One region of the Agrobacterium sp. DKPNP3 genome, then DNA from elsewhere that is predicted to be linked to it. Evidence: predicted binding sites of a transcription regulator. Region 1 holds the regulator's gene; each other region holds the start of a gene.

Region 1 (6,072 bases):
GGAAGCCGCGCATCAGCTCGATCGCGTCGGTCTCGGTGCCCATCGCGACCGCCCCGCCGGCGACCTCGCTCTCGGGCAGATCCGAATTCTGGAAATCGCCCGCGCGCTCTGCCTCAACCCAACCCTGCTGCTACTCGACGAACCGGCGGCCGGTCTGCGCCACGGGGAAAAGCAGGAGCTCGCGACGCTGCTGAAAAAACTGCGCGCCGAGGGCGTTAGCGTCCTGCTTGTCGAACATGACATGGGTTTCGTCATGGGGCTGGTCGACCACATCGTCGTGCTCGATTTCGGTACCCTGATCGCCGAAGGCAAGCCGGCTGAAATCCGGCAACATCCGGCCGTGATCGCGGCTTATCTTGGGGGGGCAGCGTGAGCGGACATCTACTCGACATCAAAGACATCCACGTTGCCTATGGCCGGGCGGAAGTGGTGCACGGCATCTCGCTATCCATGACATCGGGCAGCATCGTCACGGTCATCGGGGCGAACGGAGCGGGGAAAACCACGCTGCTCAACGCCATCATGGGTGTCGTGCCTTCGCGCGGGACCATTCTTTACGACGGCGCGCCGGTGCCCGAGACGATCGAGGGCCGCGTTGCCGCCGGCCTCTGCCTGGTGCCGGAAAGGCGAGAATTATTCGGCTCGATGACGGTTGAGGACAATGTCGAACTTGGCGGTTTCCTGCGTTCCCGTCAGGAGCGCGACGAGACACGCGATGCTGTTTACACACTCTTCCCGCGCCTTCGCGAACGCCGCAAGCAGCTCGCCGGAACACTGTCCGGCGGCGAAAGGCAGATGCTGGCGCTCGCGCGGGCGTTGATGAGCCGGCCGAGACTGCTGCTTCTCGATGAGCCGAGCCTTGGACTTGCACCGCTGATTGTCGCCGAAATCCTGCGTATCGTCGCCGACCTGCGTCAAACCGGTGTCTCCATCCTGTTGGTCGAGCAGAATGCCCGCGCCGCGCTCGAAATTGCCGACGAAGCTTATCTCGTCGAACTTGGTGAAGTGCGCCGCTCAGGCCCAGCTTCCGAACTCGCCGTCGATCCCGCTCTGATGGCGAGTTATCTCGGGCCGGGCGAACACGCCATCCAGTGACATCCGCGACCGCTTCGTGCTGACGCTCGGCCCCGTGGAAACGGGGCGTGGCTCCGCGTGGGCGCCGCTATGACAGCAGTCCAACCGCAACTCCATCTTCCAGGAGGCTTTAGATGAATTACGTCCTGACGCTGCGCTGCCCCAACAGAAGCGGAATTGTCGCTGCGGTCTCGGGCCGCATCGCACAGCATGGCGGCGATATTTATGAAGCTCAACAATTCGACGACCATGAAACGGGCATGTTTTTCATGCGTGTCGCCTTCTCCATGGCCGGCGACGAGGCAGGCTTTCGCAATGGACTTGCCGCGGAGATCGATCGCTTCGCTCTCGACGCCACGCTGCGTCGAGCAGGTGCGCCGCGCAAGCTGCTGCTGCTCGTTTCCCGCTTCGACCACTGCCTCGGCGATCTTCTCTATCGCCACCGCATCGGCGAATTGAATGCCGAGATCGTCGGCATCGTCGGCAACCACCCCCGCGAGGCCCTGAACCTCACGCTGATGGGCGGGATAAAGTATCATCACCTGCCGGTGACAAAAGACAACAAGGCCGAACAGGAAACAAGCATCAAGGACATCATCGAAGAAACGGGCACCGACCTCGTCGTTCTTGCCCGCTACATGCAGATCCTGTCGGACAACTTCTCCGAATACTTATCCGGGCGCTGCATCAACATTCATCACTCCTTCCTGCCTGGTTTCAAAGGCGCAAAGCCCTATCACCAAGCCCATGAGAGGGGCGTCAAAATGATCGGTGCAACGGCCCATTACGTCACCCGCGATCTCGATGAAGGGCCGATCATCTGCCAGGACGTCGAGCCGGTCAGCCACGCCGATACGCCGGATGAGCTGGTCCGTAAGGGACGCGACATCGAGCGACGCGTGCTGGCCCGGGCGGTCTCATGGCACCTTGAGGACCGGGTGCTTCTCAACAAGAACAAGACGGTCGTTTTCGCGCGATAGCACAGCTCGATCTACACCCTGACCTGAAACGCGGAACAAATGGGACGCGTCGGGGCCTCGCCTGGGAACGACTTCTGGAGCTTTGGTTACCTCCAATTTGCGAAATGTAAATCCGAGCGAAGCTTAACCAGATTTTAGGGGATTGCGGAACACATATGGAACATATAGTGTTCGTTCTGTATTTGTTTCGCGACTCCAGCGACGATTCTCAAGGGTGTTTTCCTCATGCTCACGCGCAAACAGCAGGAATTGCTTCTCTTCATTCATGAGCGAATGAAAGAGTCCGGCGTGCCGCCCTCCTTCGATGAAATGAAGGATGCACTCGATCTCGCTTCCAAATCCGGCATCCACCGGCTGATCACGGCGCTCGAAGAGCGCGGGTTTATTCGCCGGCTACCCAACAGGGCGCGAGCGCTCGAAGTCATCAAGCTTCCGGAGGCTTATACGCCGGGCGCAAGGCCGCAGCGCGGCTTCTCACCGAGCGTTATCGAAGGCAGTCTCGGCAAACCGAAAACGCCGGAGCCGCCCCCTGCTCCCAAGGCACCCGCAAATGACATTGCAGGTGCGGCGACCGTACCTGTCATGGGCCGGATCGCTGCCGGTGTGCCGATCTCGGCCATTCAGAACAATACACATGACGTGGCCGTTCCAGTGGACATGCTAGGCTCAGGTGAACATTACGCGCTTGAGGTCAAGGGCGATTCGATGATCGAGGCCGGCATCTTCGATGGCGATACGGTCATCATCCGCAATGGCAATACGGCCAATCCGGGCGATATCGTTGTGGCGCTGGTGGACGATGAAGAGGCGACGCTGAAGCGGTTCCGCCGCAAGGGCGCGTCCATCGCGCTGGAGGCTGCAAACCCGGCCTACGAGACCCGCATTTTTGGGCCTGATCGGGTGAAAATTCAGGGCAAGCTGGTGGGGCTTATCCGGCGCTATCATTGATGCCGCCGCCGGTCCGGATAAAAGCGGATCGATTGGCAAGACATATCTAGCCTTCAAGATGAATGGCGCGTCATTCCGGTGGATTGATGCGCTTTTTTTTCTTTTGAAGCGATGAAGGTGCTTTTGAAAGGGTCAAGGCACGAATTCGGCATGATGTCGTTCACCCATCAACGGGCTTTATGAGTGCGATGGATTCTTTGCGATATTCGCCGCAACGTCGCTGGTATAAAACTGCGACACAGTCAGGAGACACGCCATGTACGATCTTTATATCGCAAACAAGAACTACTCCTCCTGGTCGCTGCGGCCATGGGTGTTGATGCGCACGCTCGGTATTGCCTTTGAAGAGAAACTCGTTCCCTTTGGCGAAGGCGTCTCATTTTCCACCTTTTCTCCCACCGGCAAGGTCCCCTGCCTCGTCGATGAGGGTGTGACGGTCTGGGAATCGCTGTCGATCGCGGAATATCTCGCCGAGCGTCATCAAGGGGTCTGGGCAAGCGACAAGCAGGCCAGAGCCTGGTCGCGTTCGGCGGCAAGCGAAATGCATGCGGGATTTTCGTCGCTGCGCAATCTCTACCCCATGTCGGTCGGCATTCGTGTCACGCCAAACGGCGGTGATGCCGGGCTGGCAGCTGATATCAAGCGTATCGATGTTTTATGGAGCGAAGGCCTTTCGACCTTCGGTGGTCCTTATCTCGCCGGCCAGAAGTTCACGGCAGTGGATGCCTTCTTCTGCCCCGTGGCATTCCGTTTCCAGACTTACGGTGCGGATCTATCCCCCGCAGCAAAGGCCTATTGCGATCGCCTGCTCGCCCTGCCCGCCATGCGCGAATGGTATGAGGCAGGCCTGAAAGAAATGTGGCGGGACCCGGCGCATGAAGCCGAAATCGCCAGCATCGGTCAGTTGACTGCGGATCTGCGCGCGAAGGCTTGAGACGCTTTGCCGGCGGCAATCATTGCGACGCCGCCAGCAGACGCGTGATCGTTTCCGGTAGCTCATGCTCGTAGCGACCAGATTTCCAATCGTAATATCGATGTTCGCTCCACGGCCGGTTCATGCCTGCGGTCGAAGCGCGCAGTTTCTCGACGACGCCCGGCTGATTGGCTGACGCGAAGTTGATCTCCACTGAACCAATGCGGCGCAAGATGCCGCGATTGAGAAGCAGCGCGCCTGAGCGGCAGTGTGAAAACGAGGTTCTTTGGGAAACAATGACGACGTCGGCGATGTCACATGCCTTTCCAGCCAGACGCCCTTCCTCCAGCACGATGATCCATTCGCCGCTCTGTGCCTGCGCCACGCACCAGCGACCCGGCTTGCAGGTGAAAACGCCCGGCGTTCCCGCTTTCAGCGCAACCGCCATCTCGCGTGCGGCGGCTCTCAACTCCTCCTGCGACAGCTTTGCTTTATTGGTAAACGTCTCTGGCCGGTCCCGCTGCAGAATAACCGGCGCCTGCGGTGTCTTAGCAAGCAGCAGCGCCCTCTGCCACTGGTCATAAATAAAGCCATGGGGTCGGGTTCTCGTGGTGTAAACCTTCTCATCGGCAAGAAGCGCCACCAGCGAGCCATCTTCATGAACGAGGAGATCCGGCAGATCGCGTTGAAATGTCGTTGCCGAGAGCCCGAAGGCAAGCAGCAGAGGCGGGATGCCCAAGAGCGCCAGGCGGGTGCGCAACAGGGTGAGCAGCAGAAAGCCGGCCGAGGCGATACCGATGAACCAGCCATGCGGGCGTCCGGTCGCTGCGCTTCCGCCCCAGGACGCAACTTCGTCCGCGACCTCGATGACCATCGCCATGCCATAGCCCATCACCTTCAGAAATGGCGCGTCGAGCCCGAACGGCATCAGCAGCATGGCGATCAGACCGAAGGGCATCACAATCAGCGACATCAGCGGCGTCGCGGCAAGATTGGCGAAAAGTCCATAGGTGGTGACACGTTGGAAATGTTCGGCGGAATAGATTGCCGTCGAAAGCCCGCCAATCAGGGACGTCGTGATGACGCCCCCCATCACAGCGCCTGCCATCTGCGCGACCGTGATCCAGCTGGGCTTTCTTCCCATATAAAGACGCTCGCGAACACTACGCCGGCGGCTCCAGGCGGCGTAGGCGGAAACAAGCGCGATTGTCGCGGCAAAAGACATCTGAAAGCTTGGCCCCATCACTTCGGAGGGCGAGAGCGCGAGAACAATGAGAGCGGAAAGCGCGACATTTCTGAGGCTGAGCGACGGCTGGTCAAACAGCACCGCGACCAACATGATCGACATCATCAGCCAGGCCCGTTCAGCGGAAACCGCGAAGCCGGAGATCAGATAGTAGCATAGCGTCATCACGAGCGCTGCGAAGGCGGATATCTTCTTGACTGGCCGTCGCTGGGCAAAGGCCGGAAACAGGCTGAATCCCATCCTCATGCCGACAAAGAAGATGCCTGACGCCAGGGCCATGTTGAGCCCGGATATGGCGACGATATGGGCAAGCCCCGACACCCGCAACGCCTCCATTGTCTCCGGCGATATGGCCTGTCGCTCATCGGTGACGATGGAGGCGGCGAAGGCACCCGCGTCGCCTCCGATCGTCGTGCGAATGCGCTCGGCGATGGCGGCGCGCAGGCGATAGAGCCACATGTCGGCCATCTCCAGCCAACCCTCGGCCCCAAGGTTCGCCATCGCCAACGGCTGGGGCGGCTGGTAAAAGAAGCCTGTCGCTCCAATACCGCGGAAATAGGATGAAAAGGCGAAATCGTTCAATCCCGGCAGAGCCGGTCCGGACGGCGGAGAAAGCCGCGCCTTGCCGCGAATGATCGCGCCTATCGGCATGGGTTCGCCGCTACCACGCGCGAGAAGCGACACCCTCCCCGGCGAACGCGTAAGTGATGGTGCTTCAGTGGAGTGGAGCTCGACGAGATATCGCCAGTCACCCCGCGCATCCACCTCACGCCGGACGACCTTCCCGGCAACCGTCGTGGTCACCGGCGTGTCCAGAAGGACAGTCGCGGCGCGGCGGGTTTCCAGTTCCGCAAAAAGCATGCCGAGCAACATCAGCGCGACAACGCTGCAAACCCTTGACCCGGCATCAA
Region 2 (6,072 bases), on a different contig from region 1:
GTGGAGAGGCTCAGATAATCCTCGTCAAGCAGCGGCACGCCGGCCTGATCGCTGGTGGCGTCCGGCGGATCGAGCGTCAGTTCAGTCAGAAAGCGCTCGCGCGATGGGTAGCCGCCGGCGATCTGCTCTAGCTGCAGCAGATCGGCCTTGCGGGTGTCCGCATCCTCATGCAGGCGTTCGAGATGCGGTTCGTACCACAGCCGCGCCTGCCCGATCTGGCCCGGCCAGTCATTCGGCGCCTGCCGCAGGCCCACAAGCATTTGTGTGAAGGCTGTCCAGTCATCGCCGGTCTTCGGCGGCGGCGGAATTTCGGCGAGGGCAAGCAGCGGCTCTGGGTCTGTCGCAATCGCATCGAGAATGTTGCCAGCCTTTTTTGGTCCGATGCCTGGCAGCATCTGCAGCAGCCGGAAACCGGCGACGCGGTCGCGCGGGTTCTGTGCGAAGCGCAGCACGGCCAGCATGTCCTTCACATGGGCGCTGTCCAGGAATTTCAGGCCGCCGAATTTGACGAAGGGGATGTTGCGGCGGGTCAGTTCCACCTCGAGCGGGCCACTATGGCTGGAGGTTCGAAACAGCACGGCCTGCTGTTTCAGCGTCATGCCGCTCTCGCGATTGGCGAGGATCTGGTCGATGATGAAGTTCGCCTGCTCGGTCTCGTCTTTCACCGTGACGAGTTTCGGGCGCTCCAGCGACTGCCGCTCGGTCCAGAGATTCTTGGTGAAGCGCTCGCGCGCGAGATCGATGACCCCGTTGGCGGCTGCAAGGATCGGCTGCGTCGAGCGATAGTTGCGATCCAGCGTGATGATATCGGCCGCCGGGCTGAAGGAAGCCGGGAAATCGAGGATGTTGCGCACTGTCGCCGCCCGGAAGGAATAGATCGACTGCGCATCGTCACCCACCACGGTCAAGCCGCGGCCACCGGGCTTCAGCGCCATCAGCACCGATGCCTGCAACCGGTTGGTATCTTGATATTCATCGACCATCACATGGTCGAAGCGGTTGCCTATATCGTTGGCCAGAACGGGGTCGCTGACCATCTGGGCCCAGTAGAGCAGAAGATCGTCGTAATCGAGCACGTTCTGGACCTGCTTGGCCTCGACATAGGCCGCGAACAGTTCCTTGAGTTCGCTTTCCCAGTTGGCAACCCAGGGATAGTGCTGGCGCAAGATGTCCTTGAGTGGTGTCTGGGAATTCACGACACGCGAATAGATCGCAAGACAGGTGCCCTTTGTCGGAAAGCGGCTTTCAGTTTTGGAAAAACCCAGCTCGTGCCGGGAAAGATTCATCAGGTCGGCGCTGTCTTCGCGGTCGTGGATGGTGAAATCGATGTTGAGGCCGATCTGCTCAGCGTAGATGCGCAACAGCCGTGCACCAATGCCGTGAAACGTGCCGGACCACGCCAATGCATCTGTCATAATTGCCGAATTTGCCCCGAGGACCTGCTTGCATATCCGTTCGACACGGCGCGCCATCTCGGAGGCTGCGCGCCTTGAGAACGTCATCAGCAGGATACGGCGGGGATCGGCGCCATTCACGATCAGATGCGCAACACGGTGAGCCAGCGTATTGGTCTTTCCCGAGCCAGCGCCGGCGATGATCAGAAGCGGACCGGCGACATGTCCATCCACCAGTCCAACACCATGTTCCACGGCCTTGCGCTGCTGCTCGTTCAGTTTTTCCAGATAGGCAACCGCCATCCTGCACTAATCCTCGATATTTGCCCCAGGCGAAGTTGCCTGCCCGAAAACGGCGGGCGACTGAGCCTGCGCCGCCATGTCGCCTTCGTGCCGCAATGATTAGCAAAGACTCAAACAGCAAGCCAGAACAAATGCTGAACGCAAAAGCCTTGCTGCGCAAGTCCGGTTGGCGCCATCACCTGACAGCTCGATTTCCGAAGTCTCTTCCGCGAATGTTGCCTCAGGAGCGGAAGCGGATATGCTGTCGTCGCATCGCCGGAAATCGGATGAGGCAGTTGTCTCATTGGCCTGAAATGATGAGATATTTCATGTGTTCCGAGGCGCTTTTTCTGCTTTTTCCGGGAGCGTTGAACCCGATCGGGTTTAACGGTCATTACCATGGAAGAGCCTTATTCACTGGGAGGAAAAAATCATGAGACGACTTAAATTCTGCCTGATCGCTCTGGCTGCAATCACTGCCTCGACATTTGCACAGGCCGAACAGAAAGCGATGAAATCCGATGTCACCATCGCTTCTGACCTCAACTACCTGCTTTATACGCCCAAGGATTACGCCGGCTCGAACAAGACTCATCCTCTTGTCGTCTGGCTGCATGGCGGCGATCAGGGCGGCAGCGACGTCGAAAAGCTACGGTCGAGCGGCTTGCCGAAAATGATAGAGGACGGACGTGACTTTCCCTTCCTGGTGTTTTCACCGCAAAATCCGAGCGAGGAACTACTTTACCCGATCGAGCGTGTCGCCAGTGTTCTTGAGGCGGTGGTGGCCAACCACCGGGTGGACCGGGAGCGCATCTATCTGATCGGCTATAGCCGGGGAGGGTTCGGCGCATGGTCCATGGCAGAGCAGTTTCCTCAAACTTTCGCCGCGGTGGTTCCGATTGCCGGCGGCGGCATTCGGCACTACCTCAATCGAACGAACGAGAAGGCGGCTTTCTGGGCCTTTCATGGCGCAGATGACGAGGTGATCCCGCTGTCCGATACAGTGGTGCTCGTGCAACGTCTTAAGGAGCTGAAGCGCAATGTTCGGCTCACGGCGCTTGAGGACACTGACCATCAGGCGGTCGAGGGAAAGGTGCTGAACGACGAGGCGATGTGGACTTGGTTGCTTGAGCAGAAGCTTGCGGGCGAAAAAGCACCCTTGAATCCGTAAATTCGGGCCGACCGCTGTCTTTTACAGCTGACATTGCCGTTTCTGCCGCGTTTTGCCATTGCAGCGCAGGCTTGCGATAATCTGCGACCCTTTCAGCGAATGCACTTTATCGCTTGACTCCCTACGCGGAGATGGTGCTAATGCGCATTAGCTGCTAATACGTATTAGCAGGGAACGGATGCCGGAGGAGGGCATGGCGTGTCCAGTCACAGACGTCTCACGCAGAACGATATTGCCAAGCTTGCCGGCGTCAGCCAGGCAACGGTGTCTCTAGTTCTGAACGGCGCGCCGGCAGCGGTCGCGCGCATCCCGGACGAAACCCGGGAAAGGGTGCAGGCCGTCATTCGCCAGACCGGTTATGTTGCCGATCCGATTGCGCGGCGCATGGCCAAGGGGCTGAACCGGATCCTCGGCGTTTTCACCTATGAGCCAGCATTCCCGAGCGCCCAGGCTGATTTCTTTACGCCCTTCCTGCTGGGTATCGAAGAAGAGGCGCAGCAGCAGGCTTATGATCTTCTGCTGCTGACGAGCGCTGGTGTCGGCGATAACCGCAAGATTTTCTCGGAAGGCAACAGGCTTCGGATTGCGGACGGCTGTCTGGTTCTCGGCCGCGAGTTCGATCGCAAGGAACTCGCCCGGCTGGTTTCGGAAGACTATCCCTTCGTCGCGATCGGCCGCCGTGAAGATGCCGGTGGTCCGGTTCCCTATGTCGGCGGCGACTACGCTGCGGGAACGCGTCAGCTCGTCGAAGACGCCATCGCGCTGGGGCACACCAGGCTCGCCTATATCGGGCCTCATGGTCCGGCAGAATCGATTGCCGATCGCTGGCAAGGTTTCAGCGCGGCGCTCGCAGATGCGGCCACGATTGCCCTGCATATCAAGGCGGTCAACCGGCCGGCCGAGAAAATACTCGATGCCATCATTGAGAGCGGGGCCACAGTCGCCTTCTTCATAGAATTGGCCGATGCCGTGCGCGTCGAGGCGCTGGCGCGGGCGAGGGGGCTTGTCGTGCCGGACGCATTTTCGATGATCGTGCTTGGCAGCCATATCAGGGCCGCACGCAGCCCCGTGCGTTTCACCTCTTATGAAATTCCGCGCGAGGAGATGGGGCGGCAGGCAACCGCCATGCTGGTCAACCGCATCGAGACCGGCAGCGCCGGTGGGCAGATCCTTCTCAAATGTGAACCCGTCAAGGGAGAGACGTTGGGGCCGGCCCCGACCGGCTCGGCAAACAAGTCCTCAGTCAACAAAACGGATGTGACGTCGTGAAAGACATGAAAGCAGATATTCTCGTGGTCGGTGGCGGCCTTGGCGGCGTAGCGGCGGCACTGGCGGCCGCACGAGCGGGCAAACGCGTGATCATGACCGAAGAATACGACTGGATCGGCGGCCAATTGACCAGTCAGGCCGTTCCCTCGGACGAGCATACATGGGTTGAACAGTTCGGCATCACCCGGTCCTACCGGGCGCTGCGCAACGGTGTGCGGCAATATTATCGAGACCATTATCCGCTGACGGAAGGCGCGCGCGCGTGGGGCGACCTTAATCCGGGCGGCGGATGGGTGAGCCGGATCTGCGCCGAGCCGCGTGTCAGCCTCGCGGTCATGGAAAGCATGCTGATGCCCTATATTGGCGCAGGTCGCCTGACGATACTCAAGCCTTGGCGTCCCGTCGGGGCCGATGTGGACGGCGACTTGGTTCGCTCCGTGACCCTCCGCCATCGCGACAGCGGCGCTGAAATCGTCATATCCGCCGATTACGTACTCGACGCCACCGAACTTGGCGATCTGCTGCCGATGACCGGCACGGAATATGCCAAGGGTTTTGAGGCGCAGTCGGACACGGAAGAACCGAGCGCGCCAGAGCACGCTCAACCGGACAATGTGCAGGCTGTCTCAATCTGCTTTGCCATTGACCATGTCGATGGCGACCAGACGATCGACAAGCCTGAGAACTACGACTATTGGCGCTCTTACCGGCCGCATTTCTGGGGTGGTCCGCTCCTCGGCTTCACTGCGCCGCATCCGCGCACGCTGGAGCATACCACCCGCTCCTTCACGCCAAATCCCGATGATAATCCGCTGCTGGTCGATGCCGACCAGCGCAAGGGCGGCGGTGATGAGAATCTCTGGATTTTCCGGCGCATCGCGGCACGGAAAAACTTTGCGCCCGGCTTCTACCAATCGGATATCTGCCTCGTGAATTGGCCGATGATCGATTACATGGATGGCACGATCATCGATGTGGCCGAGGAAGAAAAGGCGCGCCACCTGAAGGCGGCGGCAGATCTTTCCTATTCGGTCTTTTACTGGCTGCAGACGGAAGCGCCGCGCCTTGATGGCGGGCAGGGGTTTGGCGGGCTTCGGCTGCGTGGCGATGTCACCGGCACCGACCATGGGCTTGCCATGGCGCCCTACATTCGCGAAAGCCGCCGTATCAAGCCGGTAACGCGCATTGTCGAGCAGGACCTGTCCTACACGGTTCGCGGCGAAAGAGGCGCGGTCCGCTATCGCGACAGCATCGGTATCGGCATGTACCGCATCGACCTGCATCCATCCACCGGCGGCGACAACTACATCGACGTGCCATCCTGCCCGTTTGAAATTCCGCTCGGTGCGCTGATCCCGCAGCGGGTGAGAAACCTGATCCCGGCCGGCAAGAACATCGGCACGACACATATTACTAATGGTTGCTACCGCCTGCATCCGGTCGAGTGGAACATCGGCGAAGTGGCCGGGATGCTTGCGGCGCACTGCCTGGAAAATGGCCTGACGCCGCATCAGGTGCAGGAAGACGATGACCGTCTGGAAGCCTTCCAGACGCAGCTGACCCGTCAGGGCATCGAAATACGCTGGCCTGATATCGCGGCCTATTAGGACGGCGGTTTGCTGTCTGATCGAACCCATCTTTGGAGGAGGACCGGGAATGAACAATAATTTTAAACTGAAATCCACGGCCTGTGCGCTTGCCCTGGTCGGCTCGCTTGCGTTTGCGGGCGGAGCGATTGCGCAGGATGCGGTTAATCTGCGCATGACGATCTGGAGCGCCAACGAGGCGCATCTCAAGCTCTTCAACGAGATCGCAGCCGGTTTCAAGAAGGATCATCCAAATGTCAGCGTGACTTATGAGTCCCTGCCTTTCGATACCTACACGACTGCACTCACCACACAGATCGCGGGTGGCAACGCACCTGACATGGCCTGGATTTTCGAGACGTCGGCTTAT
Region 3 (6,072 bases), on a different contig from region 1:
GACGGTCGCGACGTCGCGAAGGCGGATATTGTCCTTGATGAGGAGATTGGAGAAGTCCTCGGGTTTCGTCAGGCTCGCCGTGGCGCGCACGACGATATCCTGCGTCGCGCTTTTCAGCGATCCCGCAGGCACATCGAGAGCGGCGCTGGCGAGCGCATTGGAAACATCCGTGACGGTCAGACCACGGCTGGCAAGCGCCGCCTGATTGAGATCGACGCGGAAAACCTTTTCCTGATCGCCATAAAGCTCCACATCGGCGACACCATCGACAGCGGCTAGACGGTCGATAATTTCGTCATCCACCAGTTTGGTCAGGTCTTCCATGCTGAGCGTGGATGAGGTGACCGCAAGACGCATGATGGGCTGGCTGTCTGAATCCGCCTTGATGATCTGCGGCTCGTCGGCATCGTCAGGCAACTGGTTGGTCACACGGCCGATGGCATCGCGCACATCATTGGCCGCGACGGCCATATCGACGTTGTCCCCAAATTCCATCGTGACGCGGCTGGTGCCGAACTGCGAATTGGACGAGATGGATTTGACGCCACTGACGCGGGCAACCGCCCCTTCAATCGTCTGCGTCACTTCCTGGTCGATGGTCTCAGGCGCCGCCCCCTCATAGGTCGTCCTGACGCTGATCGTCGGCCTGTCGACATCCGGCAGTTCGCGCACCTCAACACCCACAAGGGCTGCAAGCCCGGCGACAACCAGAAGCGTGTTAAGGACAGCCGCAAGGATGGGCCGGCGCACGAAAAGCGCGGTAAAGGCAAGCTTGGAGTCCTGACCGGAGGGCGACTGCGTCATTGGCTGGCAACCTCCTCAGCCTTCGGCGCATTACCGATGCGGACAGCGCCGCCTTCCCTGACGCGCTGCAATCCTTCAATGACAACAGGCTCGCCTTCCGCCAGCTGGGCTTTCACCAGTACCGCGTCCGGGTTGCGCTGCACGATCTGCACCCGCACCTTGCTCGACTTGTTGTCTACGACACGCCAGACATAGGAGCCTTCCGCGTCCCACTGCACTGCCAGCGGATCGACGGAGGCATAGGTCTCGCCGGCAAATCGCATCGTAACGCCGAAGGACATGCCAGCCCTCAGCTCGTCCTTCTCATTGCCGAACTTCGCACGGATACGAATGGTCCGGCTCGCCTCATCCACGCGGTTGTCGACCGCCTCGACCTCGCCGGTGAAGGTTTCGCCGGGCCGCGAAATGGACGTTGCCTCAACCGGCATACCGATCTTGATCGCCGTCGCAAAACGCTCCGGCGCCCAGAAATTGACGAGAATTTCGGACCGGTCATCGATGCTGACGATGGTGGACTGTGTCGTGACGTTATCACCGATATTGGCGGCAACGATGCCAGCAACGCCATTGATCGGCGCCACGATATCGCGCCGCTTCAAATTGAGCTCCGCGGTGCTGAGCGCAAGCTTTGCAGCTTCCTCCGCGATCTGCGCATCAAGCACGTCGAGGCGGGCGACGGATTTCAGGTTCTTGTAGGAATTGGATTTTTCGACGGCACTGCGCAGCGCGACCTGGGCCTTGTCCCGTTCGATCAATTGTTCGTCGTCATCCAGACGCGCCAATACCTGGCCCTTCACCACACGCTGTCCCGATGAGGTGCGGATTTCCGCAAGCGTGCCAGAGACCTGCGGCATGACCACAACCGACTGGATCGCCTCGCCATTGCCGATCGCGTTCAGACGATCGTTGACGACGCCTCGCTTCACCGGGGCCGTCACCACGAGCGTGGCGTTGGAATTGCGGCGCGCACCGTTGCCGTTCTGGCCAGCCGATGGCCCTGCCGCCGCAACCTCAACGGCGCCGGGCGCGGATTTTGCAAGTCCGACGCTGGCGAGCACATTACGGGCCTCGGGCGAATAAAAGCCCCAGAGACAGAGCCCTGCCCCAACGACGGCCAGACTGACACCCACCTGTTTCCAGACCCGCATATAGTTCTCCGGTTGATCATCACAGCATAAATCGCCCCTTGAATCATAGACTTCGGGACGTCCGCAGTATTCATGCTTGCCAGAAACGAGGCAACGCACAAATCCGTTTCTTACGTATTTGTAATTTGTAATGGATTTTCGGTGAAAGCGCGACCGCGACCAATATTATCGCAAATATTCTGAAGCCCGGTAATCTGTCCGGGAGGAAACGAGCCGGAGGAAGCCATGAGCACTGTCATGAAAACACAAAATCCAGAAGCCGATCCGCGTGTGAAAGCGGTCTTCGATGATATCCGGACCACCCGCAAATCGGATTTCATCAACAATATGTGGCTGTATCTCGCCTTTGACCCCGATCTCCTGGAAAAGACATGGGCCGAGGTCAAGGCGGTGATGGCGACACCTTCGGCGCTCGACCCGATCGTGAAGGAAATGCTTTACATTGCAGTATCCGTCACCAATGGCTGCTCCTACTGTGCCCACTCCCACACCGCGGCCGCAAAAGCCAAGGGAATGACAAACGAACAGCATGCCGATCTGATGCGGGTGATCGCGCTTGCCGGCAAGACCAACCAGCTTGCGGTAGCCCTGCAAGTGCCCGTCGATGCCGCTTTTGATGCTGACCAGAGTGCATGAACCCGAAATAATGCCTTGGAATAGGCGTTTTGAGCGGTGATACCGGAATAAAAGCAGAACGCGGTTCTGGCCTTTACATCCCGAATCACTACATTGGGCCGCATGAGCAACAGTTTTGACGATATGCCGTTCTTCGATGAGGAACCCGTGGCACCGCGCAGGGCGACGAACAATGCCCCGTCGGAAAACGGCGGCGGGCTTGGAATTGCCGCCCGCGCCATGGCCGCCCGTGATCAGACGCGTGCCGCGCCAGATTATCTTTCCGGCCTCAACCCGGAACAGCGCGAAGCGGTTGAAACGCTTGACGGCCCGGTTCTCGTCCTCGCGGGCGCCGGCACCGGCAAGACCCGTGTTCTGACAACCCGCATCGCCCATATTCTCGCGACCGGCCGTGCCTATCCGAGCCAGATCCTCGCCGTGACCTTCACCAACAAGGCCGCACGCGAGATGAAGGAACGCATCGGCGTTCTCGTCGGCGGCGCGGTCGAGGGCATGCCCTGGCTCGGCACGTTCCACTCCATCGGCGTCAAGCTTCTGCGTCGTCACGCCGAACTCGTCGGCCTGAAGTCGGATTTCACCATTCTCGATACGGATGACGTGGTGCGGCTGATCAAGCAGCTCATCCAGGCCGAAGGTCTCGATGATAAGCGCTGGCCGGCCAAACAGTTCGCCGGCATGATCGACGGCTGGAAGAACAAGGGCCTGACGCCGCCGGATATTCCTGAAGGAGATAGCCGCGCCTTCGCAAACGGCAAAGGCCGCGAACTGTACACCGCCTATCAGAACCGGCTGAAAACGCTGAACGCCTGCGACTTCGGCGACCTGCTGCTGCACCCGATCAGCATCTTCCGCCGGAACACCGACATTCTGAAGGAGTATCACCAGAAGTTCCGATACATTCTGGTGGACGAATATCAGGACACCAACACGGCGCAATATATGTGGCTGCGGCTCTTGGCCCAGCGCGCCAAGGGCGAGCCGCAAAACGTCTGCTGTGTGGGTGACGACGACCAGTCGATCTATGGCTGGCGCGGCGCGGAAGTGGACAACATCCTGCGTTTCGACAAGGATTTCCCCGGCGCCAAGGTCATCAAGCTCGAACGCAATTATCGTTCAACCGAGCATATTCTCGGTGCGGCCGGCCATCTCATCGCCCATAATGAGGGCCGTCTCGGCAAGACGCTGTTTACCGAACGCAGCAGCCCTGACGATGAAAAGGTCGTGGTGCATGCGGCCTGGGATTCCGAGGAGGAAGCCCGCGCCGTCGGCGAAGAGATCGAGCAGCTTCAGCGCAAAGGTAACATGCTGAACGACATGGCGATCCTTGTCCGCGCCTCCTTCCAGATGCGCGAATTCGAAGACCGGTTCGTCACGCTCGGCCTCAATTACCGCGTCATCGGCGGTCCGCGCTTTTATGAGCGCCTCGAAATCCGCGATGCCATGGCCTATTTCCGCCTCGTCTGCCAGCCGGCCGACGATCTCGCCTTCGAGCGGATCGTCAACACACCGAAACGCGGTCTGGGCGATACGACGATCCGCAATCTGCACGACTATGCGCGCGCGCGTGACATTCCGATGCTGGCCGCGGCCGCCGACATCATCGAGACCGACGAGCTGAAACCGAAGGCGCGCAAGGCGCTGTTCGATGTGGTGCAGGATTTCCGCCGCTGGCAGGGTCTCCTCGAAAACACCGAACACACCACGCTTGCCGAGCAGATCCTCGACGAAAGCGGCTATACCGCCATGTGGCAGGCCGACAAGACGGCCGAAGCGCCAGGACGGCTCGAAAACCTCAAGGAACTCATCCGCTCGATGGAAGCCTTTGAAAGCATGCGCGGTTTCCTCGAGCATGTCGCACTCGTCATGGATGCCGAGCAGAACGAAAACCTCGATGCCGTCTCCATCATGACGCTCCATTCCGCCAAGGGTCTGGAATTCGACACCGTCTTCCTGCCCGGCTGGGAAGAAGGCCTGTTTCCGCACCAGCGGGCGCTGGACGAAGGCGGACGCTCCGGTCTTGAGGAAGAACGTCGTCTTGCCTATGTCGGCATCACCCGTGCCAAGAAACTCTGCCATATCTGGTTCGTCTCGAACCGCCGCATTCACGGGCTGTGGCAATCCACCCTGCCCTCGCGGTTCCTGGACGAGCTGCCGTCCGCCCATGTGGACGTTGCAGCATCCGACAGCAGTTACGGCGGATATGGCGGGCGCGGCGGCTACGGCCAGTCGCGTTTCGACAAGGCCGATCCCTTCGCCAACACCTATTCCACCCCCGGCTGGAAACGTGCGCAGCAGAACCGCAGCGACGCCACCCGCGACAACTGGGGCACACGCTCCGGCCACGCGGTGGAGCGCATCGGCTACGGCGAAAGCGGCCCCCGTACCCGCACCATCGACGGGGAACTGGTGGCGAAATCCGTCGCTGACACGCCGTCAAAATTCTTCGTGGGCGACCGCGTGTTCCATATCAAGTTTGGCAACGGCAATATCGCCGCCATCGAGGGGAACAAGCTCACGATCGACTTCGACCGCGCCGGCCAGAAGCGCGTGCTGGATGGATTTGTGGAAAAGGTTTGATTCGACAACTATGAGTGCCCGCAGACCTCTTTTTCCGTAGCCCAGGTCATGCCGTTGCAATAAAGGAGTTGCATTGGGATGTGGAGAACGGGTGAGGACTGCCTTGCATATATTACCGAAGAGCCAGCGCAAGCTTGCGGTTTTCCTGATCAACATGGACAGCGCCACAAAGCGCCTTGCCGACATGAATGCGCGTCTCGATGCGTTAGGCCTCGAGGCCGAACGCGTTCCCGGCGTCAACGGCAGGGAACTGAACTATCCCATTCCGGAGTTCAGTGAACTCTCTTACATGCTGATGCATGGCCGCCGCACCTCTCCGCCCGAGATCGGCTGCTATTTGAGCCATGTTGCCTGCGCCAACCGGTTTATGAACGGTGACGCGGACATAGCGCTGATCCTCGAAGACGACGTGGTCTTCGACGGGGATTTTCTGGATGCCATTGATGAGGCCGTGCTGAACGGCCGGGAATGGGACATTCTGCGGCTCACTACGGTCAGCAATGGCCGGAAATTCGCGTTTCGACGTCTGTCCAACGGCCGTTCTCTGGCAATTGCCCTCACACGAGAAAAAGGATCGGGCGCCTATCTCGTCAACCGCCGGGCCGGAAAGTGGATCGCCAATCTCATTCCTATGCGGCTCGCCTACGACATCGCCTTCGACCTTGAATATCTCGCTGGCCTTAAGTCCGCCTTCATCTACCCGCTTTGCGCGACGCAGGATGCCGATGGCGAGAGCCAGATACAGAACAATCTTCGCATCTACCGCCTGCCCCGCTGGCGTTACTTCACCGTTTTGCCCTATCGCGCTTACCTTGAAACCACCCGTTTCCTGCTGCGCGGTTTCCGATTGCTTGTGGCGAAGGCAACGGTAGCGTTACAGCGGGACAAGCGCAAAACACTGGCTGCC

Evidence for each region. Region 1 encodes LexA, which represses DNA repair genes until DNA is damaged. Its sites were predicted from a motif close to TGTTCNNNNTGTGTTCNG; they were not measured.
Region 2: ACUTJJ_RS06365 (ATP-dependent helicase) is a predicted target of LexA. The motif match lies at 1,821-1,838, and genes of this name have one in related genera.
Region 3: ACUTJJ_RS13435 (ATP-dependent helicase) is a predicted target of LexA. The motif match lies at 2,632-2,649, and genes of this name have one in related genera.

What each region holds. Positions count from the first base shown of each region.
Region 1 is NZ_JBQYSN010000058.1:333-6,404, forward strand. It holds partial or broken gene ACUTJJ_RS16020 (ABC transporter ATP-binding protein) at 1-373, shown strand, start outside; gene ACUTJJ_RS16025 (ABC transporter ATP-binding protein) at 430-1,095, shown strand; gene purU (formyltetrahydrofolate deformylase) at 1,209-2,054, shown strand; gene lexA (transcriptional repressor LexA) at 2,280-3,002, shown strand; gene ACUTJJ_RS16040 (glutathione S-transferase family protein) at 3,259-3,936, shown strand; gene ACUTJJ_RS16045 (ComEC/Rec2 family competence protein) at 3,956-6,072, opposite strand, start outside.
Region 2 is NZ_JBQYSN010000014.1:40,136-46,207, forward strand. It holds gene ACUTJJ_RS06365 (ATP-dependent helicase) at 1-1,697, opposite strand, end outside; gene ACUTJJ_RS06370 (carboxylesterase family protein) at 2,110-2,847, shown strand; gene ACUTJJ_RS06375 (LacI family DNA-binding transcriptional regulator) at 3,046-4,116, shown strand; gene ACUTJJ_RS06380 (FAD-dependent oxidoreductase) at 4,122-5,723, shown strand; gene ACUTJJ_RS06385 (ABC transporter substrate-binding protein) at 5,773-6,072, shown strand, end outside.
Region 3 is NZ_JBQYSN010000043.1:11,872-17,943, forward strand. It holds gene ACUTJJ_RS13420 (efflux RND transporter permease subunit) at 1-804, opposite strand, end outside; gene ACUTJJ_RS13425 (efflux RND transporter periplasmic adaptor subunit) at 801-1,952, opposite strand; gene ACUTJJ_RS13430 (carboxymuconolactone decarboxylase family protein) at 2,178-2,588, shown strand; gene ACUTJJ_RS13435 (ATP-dependent helicase) at 2,691-5,165, shown strand; gene ACUTJJ_RS13440 (glycosyltransferase family 25 protein) at 5,269-6,072, shown strand, end outside.